DNA from 2 places in the Stenotrophomonas sp. GW821-FHT02D01 genome. Region 2 is predicted to be linked to the other one. Evidence: riboswitches for the same ligand, from Rfam matches in the RefSeq annotation. Region 2 holds a riboswitch; the other holds the start of a gene.

Region 1 (8,909 bases), on a different contig from region 2:
GCGCGCGGATCATCTTCGGCGACGACCGCGAAGACCGGCGACCGAAGCGGTAGGGTCCACGTGCAACGGGGTCGGATCCCTTTCCGCAGGAAAGGGCTCTGACCCGCCCCTGCAGTAGATCCACCCCATGCGTGGATGAGTTCCCGCACTCCCCCCATCTTCAGCCACGCGTCAGCCCCGTGTATTTTGAGCAGCCGCAGTCAGGAATGATGGCTGTGCCTTCCGCCGCACTCATCAAGCAACATATCGAATCACCTTTCCGTTGCAACTGAAGCCCAATTCAAACGCCATGTCGATAGCACGTTCCGCGCTACCCACGACATATTCCTGTAGCCCCTGATACTTTGAATACTGCGGGCTGATGACATGGAACTTCGCATCATTCACGGGAGAGAAGAAGCCCTTTCCACATAGGGCATTGTCAGGCAAACCGTACTGCGCATCGTCGACGCCGGGCACGGGGATGGAGATACTCAGCTCGAATTCCTTATCGGAAGGAAATCGCCTCGCGCGCTTGAAGATTCCAATGGCGTTGGTGTTGCGGATCGTCACGCCCACCAGCAGTCGCCATCCTTCCAAGTCAATGACGTTTACCTGTTGGATCCTGGCATTCAGAAACTGATTCACCTTGTCGGTGGCTTCAACATCATCCAGTGCATCAACGATGTTGGGTGATTCGCTCGAAATGATGGATCTGATCTGCGATTGCATCGACGTCCTACGGGACAACACCGGACACCAAAGTTTGCCGAAAATCGATCGATCAAACAAATCTGCCACTCCGCGCACGAAGACCTATGCCGATATGGTCCGTGGGACAGCATGTGGAGATATCTCGATTTTCAACGGTTGCAGCCATCCGACAGGCCAATCGACAGCGGGCAGCCCATACGACCTGAGTGCAGATTCGAGTGCCGGAAACGACATAGATCGCAGCGCGGTCATCATCTTCGGTGATGATCAGGATGATCGGCGACCGAAGCAGTAGGGCCACGACTATCAGGAGTTCTACGCCTGAGAGTAGATCCACGCCATGCGTGGATGAATCCCCGTGCAGGCTGCATGAGGCGCGGCCTCGCGTGGCGTGGCCCTACTGCCTCATGGGACCGCCCGGGACCCGCCGTTTCGACCATGCCCGGCAGAAATCTTCTTTCCTCGCGGTATCGGCAATCTGTGCGGCACTCCAATGCCGGGTGATCCAGATCGCCAACGCGGTGCTGCTCAGATGCCAGCGCAGCATGTCGTGCTGCGGCTGCCGCCACAGGTGGCGGCGGGCAATCCAGTAGGCCTCCCGCTCGACATCCGGCACCTTCTTCTTCATCGCATCCTTGTCGAAAAACTGCGCGGTGAAGCTCCAGGGGCTAATCGGTTGGTGCCCCATGCGCGGCTCACTGCTGCATGCCGCCACACCACTGGGCGCGCGGTCGGCGGGCTGCGGCCAGCCCTCCACCCAAGCGAGCCCAAGCAGGTACAACAGCCCCGGTAGCAGGGCAACGAAGGCCAGCAACAGCAGTAGCGCGATCCATGCACGGCCAGCAGCACGCATGCGTCACTCCGTCTTCGGCTTCGGGTACCACAGCGCGTTGACGATGACCCAGCGCTGCTCGAAGCGGCCCATGTGGAAGTAGTCGACGAACCACGGGGTTTCCAGCCGCACCGATGCGGCGTTGCCGGTCACGTCCAGCACCGTGCAGCGGCGATCCCATTGATCTTTCGGGGTCTTCAACGCGCCCTGCTTCGTCAACGCAACCAGCTCTTCCTTCGACATCCGGCGCAGGCCCAGGCGTTCGTCCGGTGTATCACCGAGCACCGCGCGCTTGGCCAGGTCCGGATGCAGGGAGCGGGCGACGCGCTGCGGGTCGGCCTCCAGCTGGCCATCCACGTAGTCATGGCAGGTGGCTTCGATGGCTGCGATCGTGGCGGCGTCGGCGGCGGGGCTTGCTGCTGCGGAAAGTGCGAACAACAGGGCAACGGTGGACATCCGGGTCTCCAGCGCTGAGGGCTGGGCGATCATGGCATGGCCGGATGCGCCCCATCCACGCATGGCGTGGATCTACTGCAACAGCCACGCCAGTTTGCGTTCGCGCGGCTGCCGCTTGAGCTCCCATTCGGCACGCGAGGCCGCTGCACGGTCCGGGTACTCACGCACCGCCAGGACCCGCAGTGGCGGCCGCGACCGGGTGTAGCGGGCCCCCTTGCCGGCCTGGTGTGCAGCAAAACGGGCCTGCACGTCGGTGCTGATGCCGGCGTAATAGCTGCCGTCGCGGCATTCGAGCAGGTACAGGAACCACGGGCGGGAGGGCGAAACCATTGCCGGATTATGCCGTGCTGCACTGCAGCGGATATACTGGCGACCGAATGCAGGAGAGAGGCGCCGCGCTGGCGCCCGCCGAAGGCGCAGGCTCCCATGATCGCTCAGGCCGGTGGGCTGGAATCCCACCAACCATGCATTCGACTCGCCGAGCTGGAGAGAGGTCACCGGGCACGCCCGGGACGATCCGCCGAAGGGGCACGCGGCTCACGCCGCTGAACTCTCAGGCAAAAGGACAGCGGGAGCGGCACCGGTCATCGTCATCCCGTCATTGCGCAGGCAGTGGCGATAGTGATGCATGGCCGGCCACACCGCGCCCGGAGCCTGTCCCATGCTGCTGTCCATCATCTACCTGATCGCCATTTCCGCCGAAGCCATGACCGGTGCCCTGTCTGCCGGCCGCCGCCGCATGGACCTGTTCGGCGTGGTGATGATCGCCTGTGTCACCGCCCTCGGTGGCGGCTCGCTGCGCGACATCCTGCTTGGCCACTATCCGCTGGGCTGGGTGAAACACCCTGAGTACCTCGGCTTCACTGTGTGCGCCGCACTGATCGCCACCTGGGTGGCGCGCTGGATGCACCACTTCCGCCGCACCTTCCTGGTGCTGGACGGGCTGGGCCTGATCGCCTTCACGCTGATCGGCTGCTCGATCGCGCGCGAGGCCGGCCATGCACTGCCGATCGTGCTGATCGCCGGCATGCTCACCGGTGCCTTCGGCGGCGTGCTGCGCGACATCCTCTGCAACGAGGTGCCGTTGATCTTCCAGAAAGAGCTGTACGCCATCATCTCGCTGCTGACCGGTGCGGTGTATCTGCTGTTGCTGCACTGGGGCGTGGCCGATGCCACGGCGATCCTGTGCTGCCTGGGTGGCGGGTTCGCCGTGCGCCTGCTGGCGATCCATTACCGCTGGGAAATGCCGAAGTTCGTGTACCACGACGAAGTGCATTGATCGTTTGACGGTGGTGCCGGCCGCTGGCCGGCAGCACTGCGCACGCCTGCAGATTCCAACAGGTTGCCAGCCGGCAGCCGGCATTTCTGGTTGGGTCGCATGACCAAGGTCACGCGGCGACGACCCCCGTAAACCGCTACCATTAGCGCCCCGTCGCACGCGCGACGGCATCCAGCCACGCCGCGTCCGCGGCCCCGCCAGACAATCCCCCTCCCCGCTGCCCGTGGCCCTTCGTGGTGCCGACGGGCCCGCATGACCCTGCGTGCACGCAGGGCGCAGGATGCCCATGTCTGTCGCCGAAAACTCCCGCTCACGTCGTGCCCGCCTGCTGCTGGTCGTTGCCGGTCTTGCCCTTGTCGCTGGCCTGGCGTGGTGGCTGTGGCCGCGGGCCGAGGCGGGCAGTGGCGAAGCCGGCAGCGGCAAGACGGTGCCTGTACGCATCGCCCTTGCCAGCGCCGAGCCGCTGGTGCTGCGGATGAAGGCGGTCGGTACGGTCACTCCGCTGCACAGCGTGGTGGTGCGCAGCCGCGTGGACGGCGAACTGATGCGCCTGCATTTCCAGGAAGGCCAGCAGGTCAACGCCGGCGACCTGCTGGCACAGATCGATCCCCGCCCCTACGAAGTGAAGCTTGCGCACGCACAGGGTACGCAGCAGCAGAACCTGGCCGAGCTGGAGAATGCCGAGCGCCAGCTGCAGCGCTATCGCGAACTGCAGCGACAGAACTACGTGTCGGCACAGGAACTGAGCGACCAGCAGAGCAAGGTGCGGCAGCTGCAGGGGCGCCGCCTCAGCGACCAGGCATCGGTGGACGAAGCACGCCTGCAGTTGCAGTACACGCGCATCATCGCCCCGGTCAGCGGCCGTGTCGGCCTGCGCCGGCTGGACGTAGGCAATCTGGTGCACGCCAGCGATACCGAAGGCCTGGTCACGCTGGCGCAGACGGCGCCGATCAGCGTGCTGTTCACCGTGCCCGAGCCGGAGCTTCCCGCCCTGCTCGATGCGGTGCAGGCGCAGCCGGCGCTGGCGGTGGAAAGCTGGGACCGCGAAGAACGACGGCAGCTCGCCAGCGGCACCCTGTCCAGCGTCGACAACCGCATCGATACCGCCACCGGCACGCTGAAGCTGCGCGCGCAGTTCGACAACGCCGACCAGGCGCTGTTCCCCAACCAGTTCGTCAATGTGCGCCTGCAGCTGGGCGAGCATCCCGCGCTGCTGGTTCCCGACGCTGCCGTGCAGTTCGGCAGTCAGGGCAACTACGTGCACATCATCGACAAGGACAACAAGGCACAACGACGCACGGTGGTACTCGGCCCGGCGGATGACGGTCGCGTTGCGGTGCGTTCCGGTCTGGTGGCCGGTGACAAGGTGGTGATCGAAGGCATCGATGGGCTGGAAGACGGCACCGCGGTGGAGATCATCACCGAGGAGGCATCGACCAAGGCCGGCGCATGAACCTCTCGCGCGCCTTCATCCTGCGCCCGGTCGCCACCACCCTGCTGATGGTGGCGCTGCTGCTGTCCGGGGTACTGGCCTATCGCCTGCTGCCGGTGGCGGCGCTGCCGCAGGTCGACTACCCGATCATCCAGATCACCACGCTGTACCCCGGTGCCAGCCCCGAGCTGACCACGCGCACCATCACCGCGCCGCTGGAGCGCCAGCTCGGGCAGATTCCCGGCCTGAAACTGCTGTCGTCCACCAGTTCCGGTGGCGCCTCGGTGATCACCCTGCAGTTCGGCCTGGAGGTGTCGCTGGGCGTGGCCGAACAGGATGTGCAGGCGGCGATCAACGCGGCTGGCAGTTTCCTGCCAGGCGACCTGCCGGTGCCACCGGTGTACCGCAAGGTCAATCCGGCCGACACGCCGATCCTGACCCTGGCGGTGACCTCGCAGGGCCTGTCACTGCCACAAGTGCACGATCTGGTCGACACCCGCATCGCGCAGCGGCTGGCGCAGTTGCCGGGCGTGGGTCTGGTCAGCCTGGCCGGTGGCCAGCGCCCCGCCGTGCGCATCCAGGTCAATCCGGCCGCACTGGCCGCCAACAACCTTGGCATGGACCACATCCGCACCGCGATCGCTGCGGCCAACGTCAACCTGCCCAAGGGCAGCTTCGATGGCCCGATCCGCGCGGTGATGCTCGATGCCAACGACCAGATGCGCAGCGTTGCCGAATACCGTGCACTGGTGCTGGCCTGGCGCGACGGCGCACCGCTGCGGCTGGGCGATGTCGCCACCATCACCGACGGCGCCGAGAACCGCCAGCTGGCGGCATGGAGCGGCACCACCCCGGCGGTGCTGGTGAACATCCAGCGCCAACCCGGCGCGAACGTCATCGCCGTGGTCGGACAGGTGCGTGCGTTGCTGCCGCAGCTGCAGGCCACGCTACCGGCCGGCGTGCAGATGACCGTGCTCAGCGACCGCACCGAATCGATCCGCGCGTCCGTGCGCGGCGTACAGAAGGAACTGGTGCTGGCCATCGCGCTGGTGGTGCTGGTGACCTGGGTGTTCCTGCGCAACCTGCCGGCTACGCTGATTCCCAGCGTGGCGGTGCCGCTGTCGCTGATCGGTACGTTCGCGGTGATGCTGCTGGCCGGCTATTCGCTCAACAACCTCACGCTGATGGCGTTGACCATCGCCACCGGCTTCGTGGTGGACGATGCGATCGTGATGCTGGAGAACATCGCCCGCCACTTGGAAGACGGCGAAAGCCCGCGCGAGGCAGCGCTGAAAGGTGCCAGCGAGATTGGTTTCACCCTGGTGTCGCTGACGGTATCGTTGATCGCCGTGCTGATCCCGCTGTTGTTCATGGCCGACCTGGTGGGCGCGCTGTTCCATGAGTTCGCAGTGACGCTGGCGGTGGCCATCGGCATTTCGCTGATGGTGTCGCTGACCTTGACGCCGATGCTGTGTGCGCGCTTCCTGAAACCACATGCCAAAGGGTCAGCGCCCCACGGGGATCTGACCCCGCCCGGGTCGGATCCGGTCAGGGCTCCGACCCCGAAGCGCGACGTGTTCGATCGCATCATTGCCCTGTACGACCGCCAGCTGCGCTGGGTGCTGCAGCGCCAGCCACTGATGCTGCTGGCGACCGTGGCCACGCTTGCGCTGACGGTGGCGCTGTATTTCGCCGTGCCCAAGGGCTTCTTCCCGGTGCAGGATGCCGGCCTGGTGCAGGGCATCAGCGAAGCCCCGCAGGCGATCTCGTTCCAGGCCATGCGCGAGCGCCAGCTTGCCCTGGCCACGGCCATCGAACAGGACCCAGCCGTGGCCAGCCTGTCTTCCTACATCGGCGTGGACGGCAACAATGCCGCCCTCAATACCGGCCGCCTGCTGATCGAACTGAAGCCACACGGCGAGCGCGAGGGCGCCGACGTGGTGATGGCGCGGCTGCAGCAGCGCGTGGCCAGGATTCCCGGTATCACCCTGTACCTGCAACCGGTGCAGGAGCTGGGCATCGAAGACCGCATCAGCCGCAACCAGTACCAGTTCACCCTGACCACGCCGGACCTGCAGACGCTGGAAACCTGGACACCGAAGCTGTTGCACGCGCTTCGCCAGTCGCCGGCGCTGCGCGATGTGGCCAGCGACCTGCAGATGCAGGGCCGGCAGGCCAGGGTGAGCATCGACCGCGATGCCGCCGCGCGCCTTGGCGTGAGTGTGGAAGCGGTGGCCGACGCACTGTACGACGCCTACGGGCAACGGCAGATCTCCACCATTTTCACCCAGGCCAGCCAGTACCGGGTGGTGCTGGAGGCCGATCCGGCGCGGCAACCGGGACCGGAGGCGATCAGCGGCCTGCGCGTGCGCAGCAGCAACGGCCAGACCGTGCCGCTGGGCGCGGTCGCGCGCATCGAGCAGGGGCCGACGGCGCTGCTGCGCAACCATGTCGGCCAGTTCCCGGCGGCCACGCTGTCGTTCAACCTTGCGCCCGGCGCATCGCTGGGCGAAGCGGTGGATGCCGTGCATGCCGCGCAGGCGCAGGTGGCATTGCCGCAGAGCATCGAGCTGCGCCTGCAGGGCGCGGCGGCGGCCTTCAGCAGCTCGCTGTCGAGCACGCTGTGGCTGATCCTTGCCGCTGTGGTGGTGATGTACATCGTGCTGGGCGTGCTCTACGAGAGCTTCATCCACCCCATCACCATTCTCTCCACCCTGCCCTCGGCGACCGTGGGCGCCCTGGCCGCGTTGTGGGTGAGCGGACGCAGCCTGGACCTGATCGCGGTGATCGGCATCGTGCTGCTGATCGGCCTGGTGAAGAAGAACGCAATCATGATGATCGACTTCGCCTTGGACGCGCAGCGCACGCGCGGCATGAGTCCGCGTGAAGCGATCCACCAGGCAGCGCTGCTTCGCTTCCGGCCGATCCTGATGACCACCCTGGCCGCGCTGTTCGGCGCGGTACCGCTGATGCTGGCCAGTGGCTCGGGCGCCGAGCTGCGGCAGCCGCTGGGCTGGGTGATGGTGGGTGGCCTGATGGTCAGCCAGGTATTGACCCTGTTCACCACGCCGGTGATCTACCTGGCCTTCGACCGGCTGCAGCGTGGCCGCGCGACAGCACCGGCAACCGCTGGCGAGGCCGGCGCATGACCCCTGTGGCACGCCTGGCACAGGCCTGCGTGCAGCGTCCGGTGGCGACCCTCCTGTTGGCGGTGGCGCTGGTACTGGCCGGCCTGCTGGCGCTGCGCCTGCTGCCGGTGGCACCGCTGCCCCAGGTCGACTATCCCGCCATTGAAGTCAGTGCCAGCCTGCCTGGCGCCTCGCCCGAATCGATGGCGGCCACCGTCGCCACGCCGCTGGAGCGTGCGCTGGGCAGCCTGCCCGGCATCTCGCGCATCGATTCGGCCAGCACCCAGGGGCAGACCGAGATCGAACTGAAGTTCGTGCTCGGCCGCGACATCGACGAGGCCGCGCGCGAAGTGCAGGCCGCGATCAACCTCGCCCGCGGCCAGCTGCCCAGCGGCATGCCGGGCATGCCGCAGTACCGCAAGGTCAATCCGTCGCAGGCGCCGATCCTGGCGCTGGCGCTGACCTCCGATACGCTCTCGCCGGGACAGCTGTACGACCTGGGTTCGACCGTGCTGGCACAGAAGCTGTCGCAGGTACCCGGCGTGGGCGAAGTGCAGGTGGGCGGCAGCGCGCTGCCGGCGGTTCGCGTGTCGCTGGATCCCAATGCCCTCAATCACGCAGGCCTGGCGCTGGAGGACGTGGCACAGGCGATCAACCGCGCCAATGCAGTGCGCCCACTGGGTGCGGTCGCAGGCGCGCGGCAGCATTGGCAACTGGAGGCGCCTTTGCAGCTGCGCCAGGCCGCGCAGTACCGGGAACTGGCGTTGAAGGCCAGCGATGACCGCCTGCTGCGGCTGGGCGATGTCGCCGCCGTCGCCGATGGCGTGGAGGATCGCTATGCCAGTGGCTTCCACAACGAACGCCCCGCCGTGCTGCTGATCGTCAGCCGCCAGCCCGGCGCCAACATCATCGCCACCGTCGATGCGATCCAGGCACAGCTGCCGCAGTTGCACGCATTGCTGCCGAGCACGGTGGACATGCGGCTGGTGATGGATCGCTCCCCGGTGATCCGCGCCACCCTGCACGAAGCAGAAGTGACCCTGCTGCTGGCGATCGCGCTGGTGGTGCTGGTGGTGCTCGGCTTCCTTG
Region 2 (8,909 bases):
CGTCCAGCTCGGCAGCCTCGGCAACGGTCGCGGGCGCCGCCAGCCGCGCCTGCACCGCCTGCAGCAACCGCTGCCCATGGGCCTGCTGCCCGCGTGGCAACCACACCAGTTCGGCCGTGGCCGGGGCCTTCAATGGCACCGCATCACCGGCCTGGGCGATCTCCAGCAGGGCCAGCGTGCGCGGCGGATCGGTCAGCCCGGCCAGTTCCTCGAGGATGCCGGCCACCGCCGGCAATGCGGTCTCATCGGCCACCAGCAGCACCTGGCCTACCCCGGCTGGCGGCTTCCATTCCCAGCCCTCGCTGCTGTCCGCACAGTCGGCATCGGGGGCCAGCAGCACCACGCGGTCGCCCGGCCGTGCATGCGTGGCCCAGCGCGAGGCCGGTCCGGTCTCGCCATGCAGCACGAAGTCGACGTCGACCTCGCACTCGCCGGCACGCAGTTGGCGGAGGGTAAAGGTGCGCATCGGCGGCCGCGCCTCATCGGGCAGTGCCCGGTAACGGACATACCAGTCTTCGCCGCTGGGCACGTCCGGCGCGTCCTGGCCGGGCAAGGGGAAAAACACCTTGATACGCTGGTCCGGGCCTTCGGTCTTCATGCGCGCCACGTCGGCGCCGGTGAACACCATGCGGTCCAGGGAAGGAGAAAGAACGCGGCGCTCCTTCAGCGCCACCTCGAACAGGCGGTAGGTCTGCTGCGCAGCCATGCGGGTACCTCATGCGACGACATCGGAATGGCTGGCTGTCGTGCACCCACGAACCGGCTCGCTGGAAACCCCAGCCTACTCCCTGCCCGCAGCGCCACAACGGATCCGCGCGTGATGACGCGCCCTACCCCTGCGCGACGCTCAATGCGCCGTGCCGGCTGCCTCTGATGCGCGCTCGCGCTGGTGCTCCCAGTACCAGAACACGAAGCCAGCCGCGAAGAAGCCCGCCTGTCCCAGTGCCAGGTGCAGCGGGTTGTTGTGCAGCAGCGGCGATACCACGCCAGCCACCACGGTGCTGATCATCAGCTGCACGAACGCCTGCAGCGACGACGCCAGGCCGCGCTGCAGCGGATACATGTCCAGCACCGCCAGCGCCAGGATCGGGAAGATCAGCGCCATGCCCATGCCGCCAAGGAAGATCGGCATCACCGCCCACGGCAGCGCGAACTGCGGCGCCAGGGTGACGTAGCCGATGTTCAGCACGGCAGAGACCGCACACAGGGTGAAACCGAGCGCGACCTGCCGGGTCGGTGTGCTGTGCCCGGCCATGCGCCCGGACAGGAACGAACCGGTGGTCATGCCGCCGATGGTGGGAATGAACAACCACGCAAAGCCACCTTCACCCAGATGCAGGTGCTGCATCACGATGGCCGGCGCCGAGGAGATGTACAGGAAGATGCCGCCGAACCCGATGCTGCCGGCCAGGGCCAGGCGCAGGAACCGCGGATTGAAGCCGATCCGCACGTAATCGCGCAGCAACGTGCGTGGCGACAGGGCGATCCGCGCCTCCACCGGATGGGTTTCCGGCAGGAAGCGCGCGGTGGCCGCCAGCAGCACCAGCGCGAATACCACCAGGAACCAGAAGATCAGCGGCCAGCCGGCACCGCTGAGCAGGATCCAGCCACCGATGATCGGCGCGATGGCCGGGGCGATACCGAACAGCATCGACACCTGGCTCATCAGCCGCTGCGCGTCGTGGCCGTGGTACAGATCGCGGATCACCGCGCGGCCGACGATCATGCCCACGCCGGCGGACAGGCCCTGCAGTGCGCGGAACGCCAGCAGCGTGGTCAGGTCGGTAGACAATGCACAGCCCACCGAGGCGCCGACGAAGATCACCAGGCCGCCGAGGATCACCCGCTTGCGCCCCCACGCATCGGACAGCGGGCCATGGGCCAGGCTCATCAGGCCGTAGAACAGCAGGTAGACGCTGATGGTCTGCTGCACCGCCACCTCGTCCACCGCCAGGCGCTGGGCCAGCTGCGGAAACGCGGGAAAGATGGTGTCGATCGAGAACGGACCGAACATGGCCAGGCCAGCGAGCAACAGGGCCATGCGGCGGGTGGAAGGAGCAACGGCGGCGGTCATCGGGCAAGCGTCCGGCAGGGCCATGCGTGACACGCACGGCGGGCGCCGATCCCCTGCAGCAGGGACGGCGCCAGATGAATACGAGAATCCCACCATCATAGGTGGGGAATGCGCGCGATGCCATGCACGGATGCACAGAACGCACGCCCGGGCCATCGGCCATTCAGCCCTGTGAGGCCAGCCCGGGCCACCGTCAGGCGCCGGCAACGAGCTATAATCGGCGGGCAACACGGTGGGAGAAGCAGGTCACCGCTGCCGAAGGCGCAACGCCCGTAATCGCTCAGGCCCGATACCACCCGTAACAGAACTCTGGAGAGACCGGTTCGATCCGGCGCCGAAGGGGCACGAAGCTGCGGTTTTCCGCGCTTTTAAACTCTCAGGCAAAAGGACAGAGGGGCGCCCGCAGACCGCCGACCGGCGGCTTGTGCCCGTGCGTGTGCCCTTTCCTGACGGATCCTTCGCCATGTCCCAGAACACCCCTTCCCTGCGTGAGCTCGAGCACCATTCGGCGTTCGTCGAGCGCCACATCGGCCCCAACGATGCCGAGATCGCGCAGATGCTCGGCGTCATCGGCCACGCCTCGCTGGATGCGATGACCGATGCCATCGTGCCGGCCAAGATCAAGTCGCCGGCACCGCTGGCGCTGCCGGAGTCGATCACCGAAGTGCAGGCGCTGGCGAAGATCCGCGCGATCGCCGACAAGAACACCGTGCTGCGCAGCTTCATCGGCCAGGGCTACTACGGTACCCACACGCCGAACGTTATCCTGCGCAACATCCTGGAAAACCCGGCCTGGTACACCGCCTACACCCCGTACCAAGCGGAAATCTCGCAGGGCCGCATGGAAGCGCTGATCAACTTCCAGACCCTGTGCGCCGACCTGACCGGCATGGAAATCGCCAACGCCTCGCTGCTGGACGAAGCCACGGCCGCCGCTGAAGCGATGACCCTGGCCAAGCGCTCGGCCAAGTCGAAGTCGGACACCTTCTTCGTGCACGACGCCGTGCACCCGCAGACGCTGGAACTGCTGCGCACCCGCGCCGAGCCCATGGGCATCGTGCTGCGCGTGGGCACCCCGGCCGAAGCGCTGGAAGCAGAAGCCTTCGGCCTGCTGCTGCAGTACCCGGACACCTTCGGCCAGGTGGGCGACTACAAGGCACTGGTCGATGCCGTGCACGCGCGCGGCGGCCTGGTGGCCGTGGCCACCGACCTGCTGGCACTGACCCTGCTGGCTGCCCCGGGCGAATGGGGTGCGGACATCGTGGTCGGCAACAGCCAGCGTTTCGGCGTACCCTTCGGCTTCGGTGGCCCGCATGCTGCGTTCATGGCCTGCCGTGACGCCTACAAGCGTTCGATGCCGGGCCGCCTGATCGGCGTCTCGATCGACGCACAGGGCAACCCGGCCTACCGCCTGACCCTGCAGACCCGCGAACAGCACATCCGCCGCGAGAAGGCCACCTCCAACATCTGCACCGCACAGGTGCTGCTGGCGGTGATGGCCTCGATGTATGCCGTCTACCACGGTCCGGAAGGCCTGACCCGCATCGCCCGCCGCACCCATCGCCTGGCCGCCATCCTGGCCAGCGCGCTGCGCACTGCCGGTGTGCAGGTCGGTGCCGACTTCTTCGACACGCTGCACGTCACCGGTGTCGACGCCGACGCGATCCATGCCAAGGCCCGTGCCGCCGGCTACAACCTGCGTGCGATCGACAGCAGTTCGGTCGGCATCAGCCTGGACGAGACCGCCACCCGCGCCGACATCGTCGCCGTAGGCGCGCTGTTCGGTGCCACCGTTGATGTGGACGCGCTCGATGCCAGCACCCCCGATGCGCTGCCGGCCGGCCTGCTGCGCCAGTCCGCGTTCCTGACCCACCCGGTGTTCAACACCCACCACAGCGAGCACGAACTGCTGCGCTACCTGCGTTCGCTGGCCGACAAGGACCTGGCGATGGACCGCACGATGATCCCGCTGGGCTCGTGCACCATGAAGCTCAACGCCACCGCCGAAATGATCCCGGTGACCTGGCCGGAGTTCTCGCAGATCCACCCGCTGGTGCCGGCCGAGCAGGCGCTGGGCTACAAGGAACTGATCGATTCGCTGGAAGCGATGCTGGTCGAGTGCACCGGCTACGACGCCGTCAGCCTGCAGCCGAACTCCGGTGCGCAGGGCGAATACGCCGGCCTGCTGGCGATCCGCGCCTACCACCGCTCGCGTGGCGAAGACCACCGTGACATCTGCCTGATCCCGGATTCGGCGCATGGCACCAACCCGGCCTCGGCGCAGATGTGCGGCATGAAGGTCGTGGTCACCAAGACCGATGCCAACGGCAACGTCGACGTCGAAGACATCCGCCTCAACGCCGAGAAGTACAGCGACCGCCTGGCCGCGATCATGATGACCTACCCGTCCACGCACGGCGTGTTCGAGGAAGAGGTGGTGGAGATCTGCGAGATCATCCACAAGCATGGCGGCCAGGTGTACACCGACGGTGCCAACATGAACGCCCTGGTCGGCGTGGCCAAGCCGGGCAAGTGGGGTTCGGACGTTTCGCACCTGAACCTGCACAAGACCTTCTGCATCCCGCACGGCGGCGGCGGCCCGGGCGTTGGCCCGTGTGCGGTCAAGTCGCACCTTGCCCCGTTCCTGCCGGGCAAGCTGGGCGACAACGGTCCGGTCGGCATGGTCAGCGCCGCCAGCTTCGGCAGCGCCTCGATCCTGCCGATCAGCTGGATGTACATCGCGATGATGGGCACCGAAGGCCTGCGCAAGGCCACCCAGGTCGCCCAGCTCAACGCCAACTACATCGCCAAGCGCCTGGCCCCGCACTTCAAGACCCTGTACACCGGTCGCAACGGCCTGGTCGCGCACGAGTGCATCCTGGACGTGCGTCCGCTGGAGAAGACCAGCGGCATCGGTGCCGAAGACGTGGCCAAGCGCCTGATCGACTTCGGCTTCCATGCCCCGACCCTGAGCTTCCCGGTGGCCGGCACGCTGATGGTCGAACCGACCGAAAGCGAATCGCTGCACGAGCTGGACCGCTTCATCGACGCGATGATCCAGATCCGCGAAGAGATCACCGCGATCGAAGACGGCCGCCTGGACCGCGAGGACAACCCGCTGAAGAACGCCCCGCACACGGCCACGGCCGTGACCGCCAGCGAGTGGACCCACGCCTACCCGCGCGAGCTGGCCGCCTTCCCGCTGCCGAGCCTGAAGCTGCAGAAGTACTGGCCGCCGGTAGCCCGCGTCGACAACGTGTACGGCGACAAGAACGTGATGTGTGCCTGCATCCCGGTCGATGCCTACAAGGATGACGAAGTCGAGGCGTAAGCCATCGCGGCATCGGTAAGAGAACGGCCCGCGCAAGCGGGCCGTTCTCGTTTTCCAGTAGATCCACGCCATGCGTGGATGCTTTGCCGTCATGGGTCGGGCATCTGCCCCAGGCTCAACTGCCACGACACGCCGAAGCGGTCCTGCACCCAGCCGTAGCGGCTGCTGAAATCCTGCTCGCCCACCGGCATCAGCCAGTGCCCGCCGTCACCCAGCACGCGCGCGGCACGCTCGAACGATTCGGCGCCGGAACACTCGACGAACAGCGACATCGAGGGCGTGAACGTGAAGTCGTGCACATCCAGGCTGTCAAAGCACAGGTAGTGGGTGCCGCCGAGCAGGAAAATGGCCTGGCGGACCTGCCCGGGCACGCCCGCGCCTGCCCCGTCCGGGTGGCGCTGCAGGGCCAGCAGGCGGAATTCGGCGAAGGCTTCGGCGTACAGGGCCAGCGCCGCTTCGGCCTGGCCGGTGAACATCAGGAAGGGACGGCTGCGCAGCATGCGGTGCTCCCGTTCGTCGGGCCGGTGATGGCCCACCCGATCAGGATGGCACGGCGGATGTGCAGCCTCCGTGGTAGTGCCGGCCGCTGGCCGGCAACGCCGATCAGGCCTCGCGCATGCGCCGGGCGATGGCGCTGCTGGCCGCGATGGTCGCCGTCAGCGCCACCATCGACAGGAACTGCAGGCGCGTATGCGCTTCACTGAGCAGCAGGCCGAAGATCAGCGCCAGGATCGCCAGCGCACAGACGGTCAGCCACGGGAAGCCCGCCATGCGGAACGGCAGGCGCGTGCCCAGGCGGTCGGCGCGACGGCGCAGCACCAGCTGCGAGACCAGCGACAACGTCCACACCAACAGGCAGGTGGAGCCGACGATGTTCAGCAGCACCGGCAACACCTTGTCCGGGAACAGCAGTTCCATGATGGTGGCAGCAAAGCCGAACAGGACGCTGGCCAGCACCGCGATCACCGGCACCTGGCGCGGATCGGTCCAGCCCAGCACGGCCGGTGCTTCGCGGCGTTGCGCCAGCGAATACATCATGCGCGAGGCGCCGTAGAGGTTGGCATTGAGCGCTGACAGCAGAGCGATCACCGCGATCAGAGTGATGGCGGTGGCCGCACCCGGAATATTGGCGACATCGAGAACCGCGGCAAACGGCGACTTCAGCGCTTCGCTGGTCCACGGCACCACGGCGATGATCACGCTCAGCGAACCGATGTAGAACACCAGGATGCGCCAGGCCACGGTGCGGATGGCACGGGCGATGCTGCGCTCGGGGTCTTCGGTCTCCGCCGCAGCGACGGCCACGATTTCGGTGCCACCGAAGGCGAACACCACCACCAGCAGCGCCGCGCCGATGCCGGCCAGGCCCTTCGGTGCGAAGCCACCGTGCTCGGTGAAGTTGCTCAGGCCAGGCGAGGCCACCTGCGGCAGCCAGCCCATCAGCAGCGCCACGCCCACGGCGATGAAGGCCAGGATCGCCGCCACCTTGAGGATGGCGAACCAGAATTCGAACTCGCCGAAGTTCTTCACCCCGAGCAGGTTGATCGCGGTGAAGAACAGCATGAAGGCCAATGCCGCCATCGGTACCGGCACCACCGGCCAGACCGTGGCCAGCAACCCGGCCGCACCCACCGCCTCGGCGGCGATCACGATGACCAGCTGTACCCACCACAGCCAGCCCACGGTGGCACCGGCGGTGGCGCCCATGGCATCGGCCGCATACACCGAGAACGCACCGCTGGTCGGCTTGGCCGCGGCCATTTCACCCAGCGCGTTCATCACGATGATCACCAGCGCACCGGCCACCAGGTAGGACACCAGCACCGCCGGACCGGCCGCCTGCACGCCCACGCCGGAGCCGAGGAACAGGCCGGCGCCGATGGCGCTGCCCAGCCCCATCATGATCAGCTGGCGTGGCTTGAGCGAATGGCCGAGGCGGGAGGGCGAAGCGGTCGTATCGGGGGTGGCGGGCATCGGCAGGGCTGGCGGCGGCTACAAGGGCGACACCTTACCGTGTCCAGCCGCCGCGGGGATAGGCACAGCGCAGCAGGAAACTCAGGCCGGTACCGGCTCGCCGACATTGCCGCCGATACGGGCGCGGTAGGCGCGCGGGGAGAAACCGGTTTCAGCCTTGAACTTGCGGGTGAACGCGCTCTGGTCGCTGAAACCGCAGGCCTGGCCGATGCAGGCAATGCTCTCGTTGCCATGCAGCAGGTGCATGGCCATCTGGATCCGCAGCCGGGTCAGCACCTGCTGCGGCGTCATCTGGAACACCTTGCGGAAGCTGCGCTCCAGCTTGGACAACGAGAATCCGGTGATGTCCAGCAGCGTCTGCATCCGCACGTTCTCGGCGTAGTGCGTATTGAGGTGGGCCAAGGCCAGACGAAGCTGCTCGTACTGGGTCCCCAGGCTGTCCTTCTGGCCGAGGTCGCGGGAAATGCCGATCAGCCCCTCGACCTGCCCGTCCACCAGCAGCGGACGCTTGCAGGTCAGGCACCAGCCCGGTTCGCGGTTGGCGAACAGGTGCAGCTCCATCAGGTTCTCGATCACCTCGCCGGACAGCACGCGTGCATCCTGGTCGACATAGTCCGCACTCAGGCCGGTGGGATAGATCTCGGCCGCGGTGCGTCCGATCACGTCCTTGCGCGCACGCAGGCCCAGCCGTCGCAGCATGGTCTGGTTGACGTAGGTGTAGCGGCCCTGGCGGTCCTTCATGAAGAACAGCACGTCCGGAATGGCGTCGAACAGGGCTTCGATGTCGGCGGGTTCGACTCGCATGCGGCAAGCATACCCGAGCCGCCGATTTGTCTGCGCGTTCACTCCCGCGGGACCGTGCATTAACGCCGGCGGCGCCACTGTCTGGGGTCTGCCCCCTACCCGCTCCAGGAGATCCTCCATGGCCGCCAGCAAGCCGACCGGCAAGCGCGCTCCCGCCACCACCTCCGCCGACCGTGACAGCCGCGGCCAGGGCGATGAACTGCATCAGCTCGCAGGAGGCGCCCATCCGGTACTGACCAGCAACCAGGGCATTCCGGTTGCCGACAACCAGAACTCCCTGCGCCAGGGACCGCGGGGACCCACCCTGCTGGAAGACTTCCTGCTGCGCGAGAAGATCACCCACTTCGACCACGAGCGTATTCCCGAGCGCATCGTCCACGCGCGCGGTTCGGCTGCCCACGGCTTCTTCGAACTGACCCGCTCGCTGGGCAAGGTGACCCGGGCGAAGATCCTCACCGAGGTCGGGGTGAAGACGCCGGTGTTCACCCGCTTCTCCACGGTCGCCGGCGGTGCCGGCTCGGTCGACACCCCGCGCGACGTGCGCGGCTTCGCGGTGAAGTTCTACACCAGGGAAGGCAACTGGGACCTGGTCGGCAACAACATTCCGGTGTTCTTCATCCAGGACGCGATCAAGTTCCCCGACCTGATCCATGCGGTGAAGATGGAACCGGACCGCGCCTTCCCGCAGGCGGCCAGCGCACACGACACGTTCTGGGATTTCGTCTC

What was found. A riboswitch is a leader RNA that binds a small molecule or an ion and turns the genes downstream of it on or off. The one in region 2 is predicted to bind glycine.
Region 1: linked by a shared signal. The riboswitch ahead of AC07UW_RS04820 (trimeric intracellular cation channel family protein) and the one ahead of gcvP (aminomethyl-transferring glycine dehydrogenase) in region 2 are both predicted to bind glycine.

What each region holds. Positions count from the first base shown of each region.
Region 1 covers NZ_JBWKVP010000002.1:14,706-23,614, reverse strand. The annotation lists gene AC07UW_RS04845 (NAD(P)/FAD-dependent oxidoreductase) at 1-53, shown strand, start outside; gene imm9 (Imm9 family immunity protein) at 235-711, opposite strand; gene AC07UW_RS04835 (hypothetical protein) at 1,091-1,546, opposite strand; gene AC07UW_RS04830 (nuclear transport factor 2 family protein) at 1,550-1,981, opposite strand; gene AC07UW_RS04825 (GIY-YIG nuclease family protein) at 2,054-2,311, opposite strand; glycine riboswitch at 2,352-2,441, shown strand; glycine riboswitch at 2,455-2,558, shown strand; gene AC07UW_RS04820 (trimeric intracellular cation channel family protein) at 2,643-3,260, shown strand; gene AC07UW_RS04815 (MdtA/MuxA family multidrug efflux RND transporter periplasmic adaptor subunit) at 3,547-4,713, shown strand; gene AC07UW_RS04810 (multidrug efflux RND transporter permease subunit) at 4,710-7,841, shown strand; gene AC07UW_RS04805 (efflux RND transporter permease subunit) at 7,838-8,909, shown strand, end outside.
Region 2 covers NZ_JBWKVP010000007.1:115,822-124,730, forward strand. The annotation lists gene AC07UW_RS15185 (siderophore-interacting protein) at 1-706, opposite strand, end outside; gene AC07UW_RS15190 (multidrug effflux MFS transporter) at 848-2,074, opposite strand; glycine riboswitch at 2,374-2,476, shown strand; gene gcvP (aminomethyl-transferring glycine dehydrogenase) at 2,538-5,405, shown strand; gene AC07UW_RS15200 (VOC family protein) at 5,495-5,905, opposite strand; gene AC07UW_RS15205 (amino acid permease) at 6,009-7,379, opposite strand; gene AC07UW_RS15210 (AraC family transcriptional regulator) at 7,461-8,183, opposite strand; gene AC07UW_RS15215 (catalase) at 8,302-8,909, shown strand, end outside.